Regions from separate parts of the Shigella sp. SIG6 genome, predicted to be linked through region 2. Evidence: predicted binding sites of a transcription regulator. Region 2 holds the regulator's gene; each other region holds the start of a gene.
What was found. Region 2 encodes LexA, which represses DNA repair genes until DNA is damaged. Its sites were predicted from a motif close to TNCTGTATGTACATACAGNA; they were not measured.

Region 1 (6,091 bases), on a different contig from region 2:
ATTATCTGCTGCAATTCGCCCGCCACCTTATCTACAGCACCAGTATGCCGCCCGCTCAGGCGCAGGCATTACGTGCGTCGCTGGCGGTCATTCGCCGTGATGAGGGGGATGCACGGCGCGAAAAACTGGTGTCACTCATTGCGCGTTTTCGTGCCGGAGTACAGGATTTGCCGTTTACGCTGGCTGATTCATGCAGCGCCATCCAGCCATTGATCGTCGGTGATAACAGCCGTGCGTTACAACTGGCAGAAAAACTGCGCCAGCAAGGCTGCTGGGTCACGGCGATTCGCCCGCCAACCGTACCCGCTGGTACTGCGCGACTGCGCTTAACGCTAACCGCTGCGCATGAAATGCAGGATATCGACCGTCTGCTGGAGGTGCTGCATGGCAACGGTTAATAAACAAGCCATTGCAGCGGCATTTGGTCGGGCAGCCGCACACTATGAGCAACATGCAGATCTACAGCGCCAGAGTGCTGACGCCTTACTGGCAATGCTTCCACAGCGTAAATACACCCACGTACTGGACGCGGGTTGTGGACCTGGCTGGATGAGCCGCCACTGGCGGGAACGTCACGCGCAGGTGACGGCGTTAGATCTCTCGCCGCCAATGCTTGCACAAGCCCGCCATAAAGATGCCGCAGATCATTATCTGGCGGGAGATATCGAATCCCTGCCGTTAGCGACTGCGACGTTCGATCTTGCATGGAGCAATCTCGCGGTGCAGTGGTGCGGTAATTTATCCACGGCACTCCGCGAGCTGTATCGGGTGGTGCGCCCCGGAGGCGTGGTCGCGTTTACCACGCTGGTGCAGGGATCGTTACCCGAACTGCATCAGGCGCGGCAGGCGGTGGACGAGCGTCCGCATGCTAATCGCTTTTTACCGCCAGATGAAATCGAAGAGTCGCTGAACGGCGTACGTTATCAACATCATATTCAGCTCATCACACTATGGTTTGATGATGCGCTCAGTGCCATGCGTTCGCTGAAAGGCATCGGTGCTACGCATCTTCATGAAGGGCGCGACCCGCGAATATTAACGCGTTCGCAGTTGCAGCGATTGCAACTGGCCTGGCCGCAACAACAGGGGCGATATCCTCTGACGTATCATCTTTTTTTGGGAGTGATTGCTCGTGAGTAAACGTTATTTTGTCACCGGAACGGATACCGAAGTGGGGAAAACCGTCGCCAGTTGTGCACTTTTACAAGCCGCGAAGGCAGTAGGTTATCGGACGGCAGGTTATAAACCGGTCGCCTCTGGCAGCGAAAAGACCCCGGAAGGCTTACGTAATAGTGACGCGCTGGCGTTACAGCACAACAGCAGCCTGCAGCTGGATTACGCAACGGTAAATCCTTACACCTTCGCAGAACCCACCTCGCCGCACATCATCAGCGCCCAAGAGGGCAGGCCGATAGAATCATTGGTAATGAGCGCCGGATTACGCGCGCTTGAACAACAGGCTGACTGGGTGTTAGTGGAAGGTGCTGGCGGCTGGTTTACGCCGCTTTCTGACACTTTCACTTTTGCAGATTGGGTAACACAGGAACAACTGCCGGTGATACTGGTAGTTGGTGTGAAACTCGGCTGTATTAATCACGCGATGTTGACTGCGCAGGCAATACAACACGCCGGACTGACTCTGGCGGGTTGGGTGGCGAACGATGTTACGCCTCCGGGAAAACGTCACGCTGAATATATGACCACGCTCACCCGCATGATTCCCGCGCCGCTGCTGGGAGAGATCCCCTGGCTTGCAGAAAATCCAGAAAATGCGGCAACCGGAAAGTACATAAACCTTGCCTTGTTGTAGCCATTCTGTATTTGGTTAAATTGCGAGCGAGATCGCGTCTTCGATTGACTGCAATTTAACCAATTAAATTCTAAAATAATCACGAAAAAAATTTTACTTCCGCCTCATGCGGCGAATGTGGGAATTGCCCAGGCGGCGGGGGATAGGGGCTGGAGACAGTTATCCACTATTCCTGTGGATAACCATGTGTATTAGAGTTAGAAAACACGAGGCAAGCGAGAGAATACGCGGCTTGCACGCGAATTGGCGTTAAAGACGGCTCAAAGAAATATCTTTTATTTTTTAACTGGTTAGATAAATGCAATGGCAGTCACTGAACAGGCATCTCTTGCCATAAAACTGTCATCACTCATCTTGACAAATGTTAAAAAAGCCGTTGCTTTGGGGATAACCCGGTAAGGCCGGAGTTTTATCTCGCCACAGAGTAAATTTTGCTCATGATTGACAGCGGAGTTTACGCTGTATCAGAAATATTATGGTGATGAACTGTTTTTTTATCCAGTATAATTTGTTGGCATAATTAAGTTCGACGAGTAAAATTACATACCTGCCCGCCCAACTCCTTCAGGTAGCGACTCATGAGTAAACCGTTCAAACTGAATTCCGTTTTTAAACCTTCTGGCGATCAGCCAGAGGCGATTCGACGTCTCGAAGAGGGGCTGGAAGATGGCCTGGCGCACCAGACGTTACTTGGCGTGACTGGCTCCGGGAAAACCTTCACCATTGCCAATGTCATTGCTGACCTTCAGCGCCCAACCATGGTACTTGCGCCCAACAAAACGCTGGCGGCCCAGCTGTATGGCGAAATGAAAGAGTTCTTCCCGGAAAACGCGGTGGAGTATTTCGTCTCCTACTACGACTACTATCAGCCGGAAGCCTATGTACCGAGTTCCGACACCTTCATTGAGAAAGATGCCTCGGTTAACGAACATATTGAGCAGATGCGTTTGTCCGCCACCAAAGCGATGCTGGAGCGGCGTGATGTGATTGTAGTGGCGTCTGTTTCCGCGATTTATGGTCTGGGCGATCCTGATTTATATCTCAAGATGATGCTCCATCTCACGGTCGGTATGATTATCGATCAGCGCGCGATTCTGCGCCGACTGGCGGAGCTGCAATACGCTCGTAATGATCAAGCATTCCAGCGTGGTACTTTCCGCGTTCGTGGCGAGGTGATAGATATCTTCCCGGCAGAATCGGATGACATTGCACTTCGCGTGGAACTGTTTGACGAGGAAGTGGAACGATTGTCGTTATTTGACCCGCTGACCGGGCAGATTGTTTCCACTATTCCACGTTTTACCATCTACCCGAAAACGCACTACGTCACACCGCGCGAGCGCATCGTACAGGCGATGGAGGAGATCAAAGAAGAACTGGCCGCCAGACGCAAAGTGCTGTTGGAAAACAACAAACTGCTGGAAGAGCAGCGGCTGACCCAGCGTACCCAGTTTGATCTGGAGATGATGAACGAGCTGGGCTACTGTTCGGGGATTGAAAACTACTCGCGCTTCCTCTCCGGTCGTGGACCGGGTGAGCCACCGCCGACGCTGTTTGATTACCTGCCTGCCGATGGGCTGCTGGTCGTCGATGAATCTCACGTCACCATTCCACAAATTGGCGGCATGTATCGCGGTGACCGGGCGCGTAAAGAGACACTGGTGGAGTACGGCTTCCGCCTGCCATCAGCGCTGGATAACCGTCCGCTTAAGTTTGAAGAGTTCGAAGCATTAGCGCCGCAAACCATCTATGTTTCGGCGACGCCGGGTAATTACGAGCTGGAAAAATCCGGCGGCGATGTGGTGGATCAGGTGGTGCGTCCAACCGGATTGCTTGACCCGATTATCGAAGTGCGGCCGGTGGCGACACAGGTTGATGATCTTCTTTCGGAGATTCGTCAGCGAGCGGCAATTAACGAACGCGTGCTGGTCACCACACTGACCAAGCGAATGGCGGAAGATCTTACCGAATATCTCGAAGAACACGGTGAGCGCGTGCGTTATCTTCACTCAGATATCGACACCGTCGAGCGTATGGAGATTATCCGCGACTTGCGTCTGGGTGAGTTCGACGTATTGGTAGGGATCAACTTACTGCGTGAAGGTCTGGATATGCCGGAAGTGTCGCTGGTGGCGATCCTCGACGCTGACAAAGAAGGCTTCCTGCGTTCCGAACGTTCGTTGATCCAGACCATTGGTCGTGCGGCACGTAACGTTAACGGTAAAGCGATTCTCTACGGCGATAAGATCACTCCATCAATGGCGAAAGCGATTGGTGAAACCGAACGTCGCCGTGAGAAACAGCAGAAGTACAACGAGGAACACGGCATTACGCCGCAAGGCTTGAACAAGAAAGTGGTCGATATCCTGGCGCTGGGGCAGAACATTGCCAAAACCAAAGCGAAGGGCAGAGGAAAATCGCGCCCGATTGTTGAACCGGATAATGTGCCGATGGATATGTCGCCGAAAGCGTTGCAGCAGAAAATCCATGAACTGGAAGGGCTGATGATGCAACACGCGCAGAATCTGGAGTTCGAAGAAGCGGCACAAATTCGTGACCAGTTGCATCAGTTGCGTGAGTTGTTTATTGCCGCATCGTAACAGGATAGCGAAGAAGACTGATGACAAACGGAAAACAGCCTGATGCGCTACGCTTATCAGGCCTACATTTTCTCCGCAATATATTGAATTTGCGCGGTTTGTAGGCCGGATAAGGCGTTCACGCCGCATCCGGCATAAACAACGCGCACTTTGTCTTCAATAGGAAGCCGGAATTTTCCTTCGGATTTCCGTTAACCTAAAGCCTGTAACGCCTTTTCCAGCGCGTTATGTAACAACTGGCGGTCATGACGATACGGAATATCGCTGGCCTCCAGTACCTCCTGGATCACAATCCGCTCTTTCACCGCCGAGACATCCACTTTTGGCCCGACGATGACCGCATCAATGACCTTTTTACCAACATACTGCTCCATAATTGCCAGCTTGCTTTCCAGCTTCAAATTAGCCGCAGGTAAACTCAACTCACGCCCCAGATTGCCGATATAAACCATCGGCGCTGGCGTGCGGCGTAATGCCTGGGCGATTTCCTTCAGCAGCAGAATTGGCATCAGGCTGGTATAAAAACTGCCAGGCCCAATAATGATGAGATCCGCTTCATTGATAGCGTGAACCGCCTCACGCGTTGCGGGTACATTAGGCGTTAACAATAACTCTTGAATCGGCGTAGTTAACTGGTCGATATTGACCTCGCCGTAAACTTCATGCCCCTGATCGTCAATCGCCATCAGATCAATAGGATGCTCTGACATTGGAATCAAATGCGTATCCACTTTCAGCAGATTACGAATTAAATTGATGGCTTCCAGAGGCCGCACGCTAAGGTGATCCAGCGCCTTTAACATCAAGTTTCCGAGATTATGACCGGAAAGTTCGCCATTGCCGCCAAAACGGTATTCAAACATCGCGGAGGCGACGCTCGGTTCCGTTATCAGCTGGTTGAGGCAGTTGCGCATATCGCCCCAAGCAATGCCGCCTTCTGAACGGCGAATACGCCCCGTCGAGCCACCATTATCCGTGGTGGTGACGATACCCGTTAAACGAGAACCCAAAGACGAAAGTGATGAGAGAACGCGTCCCAGTCCATGCCCTCCGCCGAGAGCAACGACACGATCAAGATCAGCCAGCGTACGATTGCGCATATAGTTTCCTAGAGTCAGATTATCCGCGCTACAGTAGCGCAAATTGCGGGGAAACAGCAATTAACCTGCCAATATTGAGGATACAAACTATTTTCTTCTATCTCTAAAGGACGATGCACGCTATGCCTCCCTGATGATGTATATCAAAGTAAAACCGCCATTTTCCCTTATTCTGTAGCGAAATAGCACGATCATGACGCTATATATAAGATTATATAGCGAAAGTGTGGATGGTAAAAATCTCATTTACACGCTAGTATCGGCTTAACCACTAAACACTCTAGCCTCTGCACCTGGGTCAACTGATACGGTGCTTTGGCCGTGACAATGCTCGTAAAGATTGCCACCAGGGCGAAGGAAGAAATGACTTCGCCTCCCGTATCTGGAAAGGTGTACATGGCTTCACAACTGACTGATGCATTTGCGCGTAAGTTTTACTACTTGCGCCTGTCGATTACCGATGTGTGTAACTTTCGTTGCACCTACTGCCTGCCGGATGGCTACAAACCGAGCGGCGTCACCAATAAAGGCTTTCTTACCGTCGATGAAATTCGCCGGGTTACGCGCGCCTTCGCCAGTCT
Region 2 (6,091 bases):
GCTCTCACGAAGTGATGGAAATAATCTTATTAGCCGTTAACTTTGTTAAGGCCAATGATAAACAATCCAGGTTCGACGATAAATAAAAAATCACACATTAAACTCTGGTGATATATCTCCCTGCTAATAGCATTGATAGAGAAAAAAGAACCTAATAAATATTGGGTCCTTTTATATAATGCCTTCCATACTATCGAAGAACTTCACATATTATTTCTCCGATTTAACCCCGAACAAGTCATAAATTAATTTAGAAGTGTCTGTAAGTATTTTAATCTCTTCCTTTGAGGCTGGGTCAAACGACTTCACGAAGCTAATTAATTGTGGTGCAGCATCTCGCATTTTGCTTAAAATATCAGGATCGAGCGTTCCTTCATTCACCAGATGTGACATCTTATCCAGATAGCCATCAAAATTCATTTCTCCCCCATCTGCCAGACGCTTCATCTCTCCCAGGTACTTCTTCATATCACGTTGATATAATTTTTCAAACTGAGCTTTCAGGTAGCTCTCATTATTTTCATTAATATACACTGTTTCTGATAAATCTGCGTAGGCACTAGAATATGAAAGTGAAATTAACAGCGAAGCAAATAATTTTAAGCTGTTGTCATCATGTTCCTGGCAGGCATTAACAAACGTTAAAAAACCAGAACCTATTGCTTGAAAATGTATATTCGCTAAAGGTTCATTATCCTTAGATTCCTCATAAAATAGCTGAACCGTGGAGGGAAGGCCATTCTTAGTTTCTACATCAAAAGTACATTGTTCAATGGGCATTGCATCTTTATTATCCCCAAGATTACATATACTATTAATCGCGAAATGAAAAATAGCCCGGTCAACAACTGATGCAATAAAGTCACGATCGTTTAAATCCTCATCAGTGCAATCGTCAGTATACTTATTGACCCACATTTTGAGAACATTTATTTGCTCAATTAAAAACACATTTTTTTACGTGCATGCCATAAATTATGCGTGATTCGTTGAATAAACAAATCTATTTTTGCAATAATTATATCCCGATGACGCAGCGCTGCATAATCAATAGATTTACCATATATATTATTTAATTTACCTTTGATTGAACCTCTATTATCCAATTTATCTTTGGTTGCATCTTTATTTTCGAATTGATTTGAATTGAGTGTTTTATTAAAGTATCCAGTTGCACCGGGTATTATCTTCAACATGATTCATCTACCTTTTTTGTCGTACCGTGTCCTCCTTATAATTCTTTTGCCATCTGGTCACTATCAAAAATCGCTCATAATTTCTGAACTACAGGTATGCGTTTAAACCCAGTTAAATAAATAGCGAGTTAACTTGAAGCAATTTATTTAAAAATGAATTATTAATTATTATCGTGTTGATAATGGTACGACAAGGCAACACAACACCTTACCTACAAAACAGAAAATCAACATTACGGCAACAATAAGGGTTCTCGGTGTTTTTCCTGGAACATGGTAAAGTAAGGACATTCTTAACCCCCACTTTGAGGTGCCCGATGGAAAAGACCACAACGCAGGAGTTATTAGCGCAGGCTGAAAAAATCTGCGCGCAGCGTAATGTGCGCCTGACCCCACAGCGCCTGGAAGTGTTGCGCCTGATGAGTCTGCAGGATGGCGCTATCAGCGCTTATGATCTGCTTGATTTACTGCGCGAAGCTGAACCGCAAGCCAAGCCGCCAACGGTTTATCGCGCGCTGGATTTTCTGCTTGAGCAAGGTTTTGTGCATAAGGTGGAATCCACCAACAGTTATGTGCTCTGTCATCTGTTCGACCAGCCCACGCATACGTCAGCCATGTTTATTTGCGATCGCTGCGGCGCGGTGAAAGAAGAGTGTGCAGAAGGCGTGGAAGACATTATGCATACGCTGGCGGCAAAAATGGGGTTTGCCCTGCGGCATAATGTGATTGAAGCACATGGGCTCTGTGCGGCATGCGTGGAAGTGGAAACGTGTCGTCATCCTGAACAGTGCCAGCATGATCACTCTGTGCAGGTGAAAAAGAAACCGCGTTAAGAGGGCGTACATCCTTGTACACGTCGGGCAGGAGGGATTAATTACCAGCGATATTCATTGCGGGTTTCCCAATCCACGACCTCTTTTTCTGCCTGATCTTTCTGATAACCATAACGTTCCTGGATTTTACCGACCAGTTGATCACGTTTACCTTCAATGATCGTCATATCATCATCGGTCAGTTTGCCCCATTGCTCTTTCACTTTACCTTTAAACTGTTTCCAGTTACCGCCGGCTTCATCTTTATTCATAATCAAGACCTCATCGTTAGGTTGTGAATGAGAGTACGTTCACTTTTCTTCTGAACGTGAGATTAAGTGTAGTCAGCAATTTGGCTTAGGATAATTTATTCAGAATTTTTAACCGTCACGTTGCGGCAAACCAGGTACCGTTGCGCCAGTGACGCCGCCAGATAGCCGCCAGAGAAAGCCCGCGCAACGCCAGAAAGACGGTTAATGCCAGCCACAAACCATGATTACCCAGCCACGGCAGCGTAAGGAGCGTCAGCGCAAAACCTGCGGCGGCCACCGCCATACTGTTACGCATTTCGGCGGCACGCGTTGCGCCTATAAACATGCCGTCCAGCAGATAACACCAGACGCCAACCAACGGCAAAATCACCTGCCAGATAAGATAGCGGTCAGCCAGCTGCTGAATCTGGGTTAACGACGTCAGCAACGCAATGATGTGTTCCCCTGCCAGCAAATAAACCACCGAAAACAGTAACGCTACAATCCCCGACTGGCGGCACGCTGCCCGCCATACATCCAGCAACTGGCTACCGTCGCGCGCACCGTATGCCTGACCGGAGTGCGCTTCAACCGCGTAGGCAAAACCATCAAGCGCATAGGCGGTAAAGGTGAGTAGCGTCATCAGAACCGCGTTAACAGCGATAATGTCACTCCCCAGTCGCGCACCAAGTACGGTGATCGCGCCGAAACAGAGTTGCAACAACAGCGAACGCAGCATGATATCGCGGTTAAGCGCCAGCAAGCGACGGAAGTTTCCTCGCCAGGCAGTTTTCAGCATTTCGCCGGAAATTCCGCGTAGTTTGAGGATTTTACGCACCATTAGCAGACCAATCAGCAATGTTGCATATTCCGCAATAACCGTCGCCAGCGCCGCGCCTGTTCCAGGACCGCTTCACTACCGCCAACAATATGCAGCGCCAGATCGATAATCGGCGTACGCAACAGCGCAATTAACGCCCCGGCCCCCAACGCCAACAGCAACGGTTGCACCAGCGCACGGGCTAATGCCTGAGGATTTTTGGCACCATAAGCCTGCGCAGTCAGCCCGGTGGTGCTCATGCGTAAAAACAGCAACAGCATAAAGAGAAAGCTGGTCGCCGTTGCACCAACCGCCACGCCGCCCAAATAAACCGGACTATCAAGATGACCAATTACCGCCGTATCGACCAGTCCCAGCAACGGAACGGTGATATTGGAGAAAATCATGGGTAAGGCGAGATGCCAGAGTGCTTTATCAGATGAAGTGAGGAATGCCATGCAGACAAGCCTGATGAAGAGAGATGAAAAACAAACCGCGACGCCAGGCGGCATCGCGGTCTCAGAGATATGTTACAGCCAGTCGCCGTTGCGAATAACCCCAACCGCCAGCCCTTCAATGGTGAAGCTCTGCTGACGAAGGTCAACGACAATTGGTTTAAACTCGCTATTTTCTGGCAACAGTTCGACTTTATTGCCCTGTTTTTTCAGGCGCTTAACGGTAACTTCGTCATCAATACGTGCGACAACGACCTGACCGTTACGTACATCCTGAGTTTTATGCACTGCCAGCAAGTCGCCATCCATAATGCCGATATCTTTCATCGACATCCCGCTGACGCGCAGCAGGAAATCAGCATTCGGCTTGAACAAGGAAGGATCGACCTGATAATGACCTTCAATATGCTGTTGCGCCAGAAGCGGTTCACCGGCAGCCACACGACCTACCAGCGGCAACCCTTCTTCCTCTTCCTGCAACAGACGAATCCCGCGTGATGCGCCGGAAACAATTTCAATAACGCCTTTGCGTGCCAGCGCCTTCAGATGTTCTTCAGCCGCGTTTGGGGAACGGAACCCCAAACGCTGCGCGATTTCCGCACGCGTCGGCGGCATACCTGTCTGGCTGATGTGATCACGGATGAGATCAAACACCTCTTGTTGCCTGGCCGTTAACGCTTTCATTCCGCCCCCTGGGTGTATATACAGTTATGCTGTGAGTATATACAGCAAAAGGCGATTTTGGAACCATAAACTGCACAATAAACCAGAGATTTATCGAAATCTGGAAGGGTTATCCAAAATGCGACCATAACAGGATGCACCAGGTAATCACGGCGACGATAATGGCAATCAGCACCGCGGCGGATCCCATATCTTTTGCGCGTCCGGAAAGCTCATGGTATTCAGAGCCAATTCGGTCAACCACTGCTTCGATGGCGCTATTGAGGATTTCCACAATCATCACCAGCATCACGGAGCTGATAAGCAGCACGCGGGTAATTGCGTCCACATCCAGCCAGCAGGCGATGACCACCGCCAACAATACCGCTACGCCTTCCTGACGGAATGCCGCTTCGTTGATCCATGCAGCGCGTAAACCTTTCCAGGAATAGCCAGCAGCTTTGATAATTCGGGTGAATCCAGTGGTATTATTGGCCATTGAAAGAACCTTTTTACATTATGAGCGTCAATATCAGTGTACCGTTAAATCCGATGATTCGGGTTTGCGTAACGCCGCGCGAAACATGAGCGGATACCACAGAATTTCCCATGACTTTCTGCTATCCTTGCCGCGCATTTGCATTATTAACCAGAGGCTTTACATCGTTTATGTCCGGCTGGCCACGAATTTACTACAAATTACTGAATTTACCATTAAGCATCCTGGTAAAAAGCAAGTCTATTCCGGCAGATCCTGCCCCGGAACTGGGGCTGGATACCTCTCGTCCAATTATGTACGTTTTACCGTACAACTCGAAAGCAGATTTGCTGACGTTGCGCGCCCAGTGTCTGGCACATGATTTGCCTGACCCGTTAGAGCCGCTGGAAATCGACGGCACGCTACTGCCGCGCTATGTGTTCATTCACGGCGGGCCGCGTGTATTCACCTATTACACGCCGAAAGAAGAGTCTATTAAGCTTTTCCACGACTATCTCGATTTGCACCGTAGCAACCCAAATCTGGATGTGCAGATGGTGCCAGTATCGGTGATGTTTGGTCGCGCGCCGGGGCGTGAAAAAGGCGAAGTGAACCCGCCGCTGCGTATGCTTAACGGCGTACAGAAATTTTTCGCTGTACTGTGGCTCGGTCGCGACAGTTTTGTGCGTTTCTCGCCGTCAGTGTCGCTGCGCCGTATGGCGGATGAACACGGCACGGATAAAACTATCGCTCAGAAACTGGCGCGCGTGGCGCGTATGCACTTTGCCCGTCAACGTCTGGCTGCCGTAGGCCCACGTCTGCCTGCTCGTCAGGATCTGTTTAATAAGCTGCTCGCCTCCCGCGCCATTGCCAAAGCGGTAGAAGATGAAGCGCGCAGCAAAAAAATCTCCCATGAAAAAGCGCAGCAGAACGCGATTGCGCTGATGGAAGAGATTGCGGCGAATTTCTCTTACGAGATGATCCGCCTGACTGACCGCATTCTGGGCTTCACCTGGAACCGATTTTATCAGGGCATCAACGTCCATAACGCCGAGCGCGTTCGCCAGCTGGCCCACGACGGTCATGAGCTGGTGTATGTGCCTTGCCACCGCAGTCACATGGACTACCTGCTACTTTCTTACGTGCTGTACCACCAGGGGCTGGTGCCGCCGCATATCGCCGCCGGGATCAACCTGAACTTCTGGCCGGCCGGGCCGATTTTCCGCCGTCTGGGGGCGTTCTTTATTCGCCGTACTTTTAAAGGCAATAAACTTTATTCCACCGTTTTCCGTGAGTATCTCGGCGAACTGTTCAGCCGTGGTTATTCCGTCGAGTACTTCGTGGAAGGCGGTCGTTCCCGCACGGGGCGTTTGCTGGATCCGAAAACCGGTACGCTGTCGATGACCATTCAGGCGA
Region 3 (6,091 bases), on a different contig from region 2:
TATATTTCGGGTTTTCCGGGTGTTCATAGCTTACGAAGATGTTGCCAGGGTGCATATCGGCATGGAAAAAGCTGTCGCGAAAGACCTGAGTGAAGAACACCTGCACGCCGCGTTCCGCCAGCAATTTCATGTTAGTGCCGTTTTTCTCCAGCGCCGCAACATCAGACACCGGAATGCCGTAAATGCGCTCCATCACCATCATCCCTTCACTACAATAGTCAGGGTAAACTTCCGGGATGTAGAGCATCGGGCTGTCTTCAAAATTGCGCCGAAGCTGAATGGCGTTGGCAGATTCCCGCAGCAAATTCAGTTCATCAATCAAGGTCTTTTCGTACTCGCGCACCACTTCGGTTGGGCGCAGACGGCGACCATCCGGCAGCAAACGCGGCACCCAGCGAGCCAGACGGTAGATAAGTTTCAGATCCGCTTTAATGACCGGCAAAATATCCGGGCGGATGACTTTAATCACCACCTCTTTACCATTCGATTTCAATCGCGCGGTATGAACCTGGGCGATAGAAGCAGAAGCCAGCGGCTTGATTTCAAAATCGTCAAACCACGCTTCTACCGGCAAGCCGCCCATTGCAGCTTCAATCTGCTGCTTCGCCAGCTTGCCATCAAACGGAGCAACTTTGTCCTGCAATAACGCCAGCTGATCGGCAATATGCGGTGGAAAAAGATCGCGGCGGGTTGATAACATTTGCCCGAACTTGATCCAAACCGGCCCCAGTTCTTGCAGGGCCAGTCGTAGTCGCTCACCTAAAAGTTTGTCTTTATGCCGATTTGGCATCCAGAATAATGAGTATCGCCATAGCCGTAGCGGCAGGGTGATACGCATTTTGGGGATCAGTTCATCAAGTCCGTAGCTTAAAAAAGTGCGAATGATGAAATATAGGCGCCGTACTTCACCTGGCGTCATTTAGCCTCCAGTTTTTCCAGCCGTTTGGTCAGGGCATCAACAGCACGCTCGACGGCAGCCGTCTCTTCCGCAAACCAGGCCACTTCAAGCGGACCGGGTGCCATACGCCACTCTTCAGTAATGGCTTCCGCCACATAACGTTGCTGGCGCTTAATGCCGTGATGCAGGAACTTTGCGCCTCCGCGCATGGCTTTGCTGATTCCTTCAGCGGCGATATCACCGGTATAAGGGGCCAGCAGTTCCGCAGGGTCGAACTCTGCCAGATCTGCCAGCGCAACGAAGTTTTGCACCACCTGAATATCGCCCTGCACTTCCAGCTCACCACTGCGAATCAGTGCGGTAAGCTGCTGGCGATCGCGAAGTTTCGGCAACACACTGGCGTAGGCGATAACGGTGCAGTCAGCATCGCCTGCCCATTCGCCCAGTACATCAACCTGGCGTTCGCTGAACACCAGAATCAATGACGTCGAAAAGCCTTTTACCTCCACGCGCAATACTTTACCCAGCAGACGCGAGCGGGCTGTTTTCAGCGCGGGTGAGCGATACAGGAAGGTGTTGAGCAGACTTTCAATTCCTGCCGTCACTAAAGGTTTAAAAGGCATTTCCGGTCTCCTGTCAGAACTTATAACCACGATGCAGCGCCACAACCCCTGCCGTCAGATTGTAGTAGTCGACACTTTCGAATCCGGCATCCTGCATCATGGCTTTCAGGGTATCCTGATCGGGATGCATACGGATGGATTCTGCCAGATAACGGTAGCTGTCGGCGTCGTTCGCGACCAGTGAGCCAATACGCGGCAGCACATGGAAGGAGTATGCATCATAGGCTTTGCTCAGCGGCTCGATAATTGGCTTCGAGAACTCAAGCACCAGCAGGCGGCCGCCGGGTTTCAGCACGCGATACATTGAACGCAGTGCTTTATCTTTGTCGGTGACGTTACGCAGACCAAACGAAATGGTGATGCAATCAAAGGTGTTATCCGGGAACGGCAGCGCCTCAGCGTTCGCCTGAACATACTCAACGTTGCCAATCACACCGATATTACGCAGCTTCTCGCGTCCCATTTTGAGCATGGATTCATTGATATCAGCAAGGACCACTTTGCCAGTTTCTCCGACCAGGCGGGAGAATTTCGCTGTCAGGTCGCCGGTGCCACCAGCCAGATCCAGCACGGTCTGCCCACGGCGTACGCCGCTGCAATCAATCGTGAATCGCTTCCACAAACGATGAATACCAAATGACATCAAATCATTCATGACATCGTATTTTGATGCCACGGAATGGAAAACGTGGGCGACCATATCCGCTTTTTGTTCCTTCGCGACGGTCTGAAAACCAAAGTGCGTCGTTTCTTGTGACTTATCCACCATCTCAATGCCTGCTCATCAAAAAATTGTTCCAGAAGTGTAACAGATTGGGCGTCGATGCCCTAGATTTCTACCCGGCTTAACTACCCCTAATGGGCTAGCGCGACTGCTGATTATATTCATCATCGCGTTGATAAGCTTCATCATTCGGCTGCTCCGGAACCGACCGAAGTCGATACTCTTCATCCTGGCTCACCGCCTGTTCAGCCAAATCCGGATTAATCTCGCGTTTAATTTCTACTCCTAAACCGCGAAACGCTTCTGCCTGCGCCAGCACATTTCCGCGACCTGAAGAGAGTTTTTTCATTGCCTGGCGGTAGTTATCCTGCGCTTTGTCGAGACTTTGACCAATCGCGGACATGTCATCGATGAACAAACGCATCTTGTCGTACAGCTTGCTGGCACGATCGGCGATTTGCTGGGCGTTACGGCTTTGATGCTCATAACGCCACAGGTTGGCAATAGTACGCAACGCCACCAGCAGCGTAGTCGGGCTAACCAGCATGATATTGTTTTTCAACGCTTCGGTGATCAGCTCCGGCTGGCGGTCAAGCGCCAGTAAAAAAGCGGGTTCAACGGGAATAAACATCAGCACGTAATCCAGAGTTCGCAGCCCCGGCAGCTGTTGATAATCTTTGCGTCCCAGCAAACGGATATGGTTACGCACCGACGCGATATGTTCCTGTAGCGCGCTTTCGCGGGTGTAGTCGTCTTCGGCGTTAAAATAGCGTTCATAGGCGACCAGCGTCATTTTGGCGTCGATCACCACATCTTTTCCCTGCGGCAGCCGCACGATGACATCCGGCTGCATCCGCGAGCGGGCGTCATTTTCGATGCTGACCTGGGTTTCATATTCATACCCTTCACGCAGACCGGAAGCCTCCAGCACCCGCGTCAATACTACCTCGCCCCAGTTGCCCTGGGTTTTATTGTCGCCTTTCAGCGCGCGCGTCAGGTTGATCGCTTCCTGGGCCATTTGCGCGTTGAGTTGCTGGAGATTGCGAATTTCGTGGGTCAGGGTATGGCGTTCTTGTGCTTCTTTACCGAAGCTGTCCTGAACCTGACGGCGGAAACCGTCCAGTTGTTCACGTAGCGGCGACAACAGGCTGTTCAGACTCTGACGGTTTTGCTCATCAACCCGGCGATTGCTGTGCTCAAAAATACGGTTGGCGAGGTTTTCAAACTGCTCACTGAGGCGCTGCTCGCTGTTAATCATCTGGCGAATTTTATCGTCAGCATGTTGCTGTGCGGCTTCCATCCGCGTGGTTACTTCACGCAGATCGGCCTCCAGAGAGGTGTTAATACTTTGCAGGCTGCGCACTTCGTTATTGAGCAATTCACACTCTGCACGCCAGTGCTCGCTTTGGGTAATTTGTTGTTTTGCCGCGCTTAACTCCGCGACCATCTCTTCACGTTCAGCTAATTGCTCGGCTTTTTGCTGCGCATGTTGATAACTGGCAAACAGCCAGCCAATTGCCACACCCACCAACGCAATAACTGCGTAAACCATGATTGAGAAATCCACAACGCCTCCTGACGCAACAACTTACCCGCACAAAATAGAATTGTGCTGTACAAACGTCCAGTTGGAAAGGCATTTCCTGCGAGGCGCTACGCAAAAATACAAAAGGCCGAACGCGTCGGCCTTCAGACAGGAGAAGAGAATTACAGCAGACGACGCGCCGCTTCCACCACGATTTTCACCGCATGGCTTTCGGTTTGTTTCATCGTCTCAGCATTCGGGATCTCTTGCTGGGTGCGGTTAACGATAACACCCGCTACCATACCGGCACGCAGGCCCTGACTTGCACACATGGTCAGCAGAGTTGCAGATTCCATTTCATAGTTCATTACGCCCATCGCCTGCCACTCTTCCATAGAACCTTTAAAGTGACGAACTACGCGACCAGAGTAAGTATCGTAACGTTCCTGACCTGGGTAGAAGGTATCAGAAGAAACTGTCACGCCAACGTGAGTTGTCGCGCCAATAGATTTCGCAGCTTCAACCAGCGCAGTCGTACATTCGAAATCAGCGACAGCCGGGAATTCCAGCGGTGCGAAGTGCAGGCTCGCGCCATCCAGACGGACAGACGCCGTGGTAACCAGGACATCACCCACATTAATATGCGGCTGAATAGCGCCCGTTGTACCGATACGCAGGAAGGTGCGAATGCCCAGCTGTGCCAGCTCTTCAACAGCAATAGAGGTAGACGGGCCGCCGATACCGGTAGAGCAGACGATAACAGGTTTACCATCCAGCTCTGCACGCCAGGTAGTGAATTCGCGGTGAGATGCCAGCTTAACCGGCTTATCCATCAGCGCGGCGATCTTTTCCACACGATCCGGGTCGCCAGGGACGATGGCAAGCGTAGCCCCTTGTAAATCGTTTTTAGTGAGGCCGAGATGAAAAACATCAGACTTGGACATATACAACTCCTCTGTGAATCGGTTTAGTCAGAAGAAGCAAAAAGACACTTTACCGAAGGGTTTAACATTTTTTCGTGATACTCATCACCATGACGCAAATGCGTTGCATAAATTTACCCACCAAAAGTGATTCATATCACATAAATCACTCTTCATTCTGCAGGACTGCATAAAAGATGAGCCGATTCAGGCAATGTGATTTGTTGCATGCTGACTATAGTTAACATTGCGCAACATTTTTATAAGGGTACGGAGAATACCATGGCAACAACACAACAATCTGGATTTGCACCTGCTGCATCGCCTCTCGCTTCGACCATCGTTCAGACCCCGGACGACGCGATTGTGGCGGGCTTCACCTCTATCCCTTCACAAGGGGATAACATGCCTGCTTACCATGCCAGACCAAAGCAAAGCGATGGCCCACTGCCAGTGGTCATTGTAGTGCAGGAAATTTTTGGCGTGCATGAACATATCCGCGACATTTGTCGCCGTCTGGCGCTGGAGGGGTATCTGGCTATCGCACCTGAACTTTACTTCCGCGAAGGCGATCCGAATGATTTTGCCGATATCCCCACGTTGCTTAGCGGTCTGGTAGCAAAAGTGCCTGACTCGCAGGTGCTGGCCGATCTCGATCATGTCGCCAGTAGGGCTTCCCGCAACGGCGGCGATGTTCATCGTTTAATGATCACCGGATTCTGCTGGGGTGGACGTATCACCTGGCTGTATGCCGCGCATAATCCACAGCTAAAAGCCGCAGTGGCGTGGTACGGCAAACTGACGGGCGACAAGTCGCTGAATTCACCGAAACAATCTGTTGATATCGCAACCGATCTTAACGCGCCGGTTCTCGGCTTATATGGTGGTCAGGATAACAGCATTCCGCAGGAGAGCGTTGAAACGATGCGCCAGGCGCTGCGGGCTGCTAATGCGAAAGCAGAGATTATCGTGTACCCGGATGCCGGGCATGCATTCAACGCTGATTATCGCCCGAGCTATCATGCCGAATCTGCGAAAGATGGCTGGCAGCGTATGCTGGAATGGTTTAAGCAGTATGGTGGGAAGAAGTCGCTGTAATGAGAAAAGACCGGGTGGTATTACCACCCGGTTTGGATTTACCCCCGACGCAAATTCTGCGCCGCCTGCACCATGTTCGCCAGTGCCGCGCGGGTTTCTGGCCAGCCGCGCGTTTTCAGGCCACAGTCCGGGTTGACCCACAGGCGCTCTGCCGGAATGCGTTTTGCCGCTTTCTTCAGCAAGGCTTCAATCCATTCCACGCTCGGTACGTTTGGCGAGTGAATGTCATAGACGCCAGGACCGATTTCATTTGGATAATCAAACTCTTCAAACGACTCCAGCAACTCCATGTCGGAACGC

Region 1: uvrB (excinuclease ABC subunit UvrB) is a predicted target of LexA. The motif match lies at 2,295-2,314, and genes of this name have one in related genera.
Region 3: rmuC (DNA recombination protein RmuC) is a predicted target of LexA. The motif match lies at 3,856-3,875, and genes of this name have one in related genera.

What each region holds. Positions count from the first base shown of each region.
Region 1 covers NZ_JBQZXC010000076.1:7,639-13,729, forward strand. Annotated here, with positions in the region: gene bioF (8-amino-7-oxononanoate synthase) at 1-398, shown strand, start outside; gene bioC (malonyl-ACP O-methyltransferase BioC) at 385-1,140, shown strand; gene bioD (dethiobiotin synthase) at 1,133-1,810, shown strand; gene uvrB (excinuclease ABC subunit UvrB) at 2,389-4,410, shown strand; gene yvcK (uridine diphosphate-N-acetylglucosamine-binding protein YvcK) at 4,602-5,510, opposite strand; molybdenum cofactor riboswitch at 5,775-5,919, shown strand; gene moaA (GTP 3',8-cyclase MoaA) at 5,907-6,091, shown strand, end outside.
Region 2 covers NZ_JBQZXC010000053.1:13,240-19,330, forward strand. Annotated here, with positions in the region: partial or broken gene ACUU1M_RS10950 (DUF2713 family protein) at 211-1,196, opposite strand; gene zur (zinc uptake transcriptional repressor Zur) at 1,514-2,029, shown strand; gene ACUU1M_RS10960 (CsbD family protein) at 2,071-2,280, opposite strand; partial or broken gene dinF (MATE family efflux transporter DinF) at 2,396-3,537, opposite strand; gene lexA (transcriptional repressor LexA) at 3,610-4,218, opposite strand; gene dgkA (diacylglycerol kinase) at 4,328-4,696, opposite strand; gene plsB (glycerol-3-phosphate 1-O-acyltransferase PlsB) at 4,867-6,091, shown strand, end outside.
Region 3 covers NZ_JBQZXC010000033.1:14,330-20,420, reverse strand. Annotated here, with positions in the region: gene ubiB (ubiquinone biosynthesis regulatory protein kinase UbiB) at 1-919, opposite strand, end outside; gene ubiJ (ubiquinone biosynthesis protein UbiJ) at 916-1,521, opposite strand; gene ubiE (bifunctional demethylmenaquinone methyltransferase/2-methoxy-6-polyprenyl-1,4-benzoquinol methylase UbiE) at 1,535-2,290, opposite strand; gene rmuC (DNA recombination protein RmuC) at 2,385-3,812, opposite strand; gene udp (uridine phosphorylase) at 3,953-4,714, opposite strand; gene ACUU1M_RS08125 (dienelactone hydrolase family protein) at 4,976-5,791, shown strand; gene metE (5-methyltetrahydropteroyltriglutamate--homocysteine S-methyltransferase) at 5,830-6,091, opposite strand, start outside.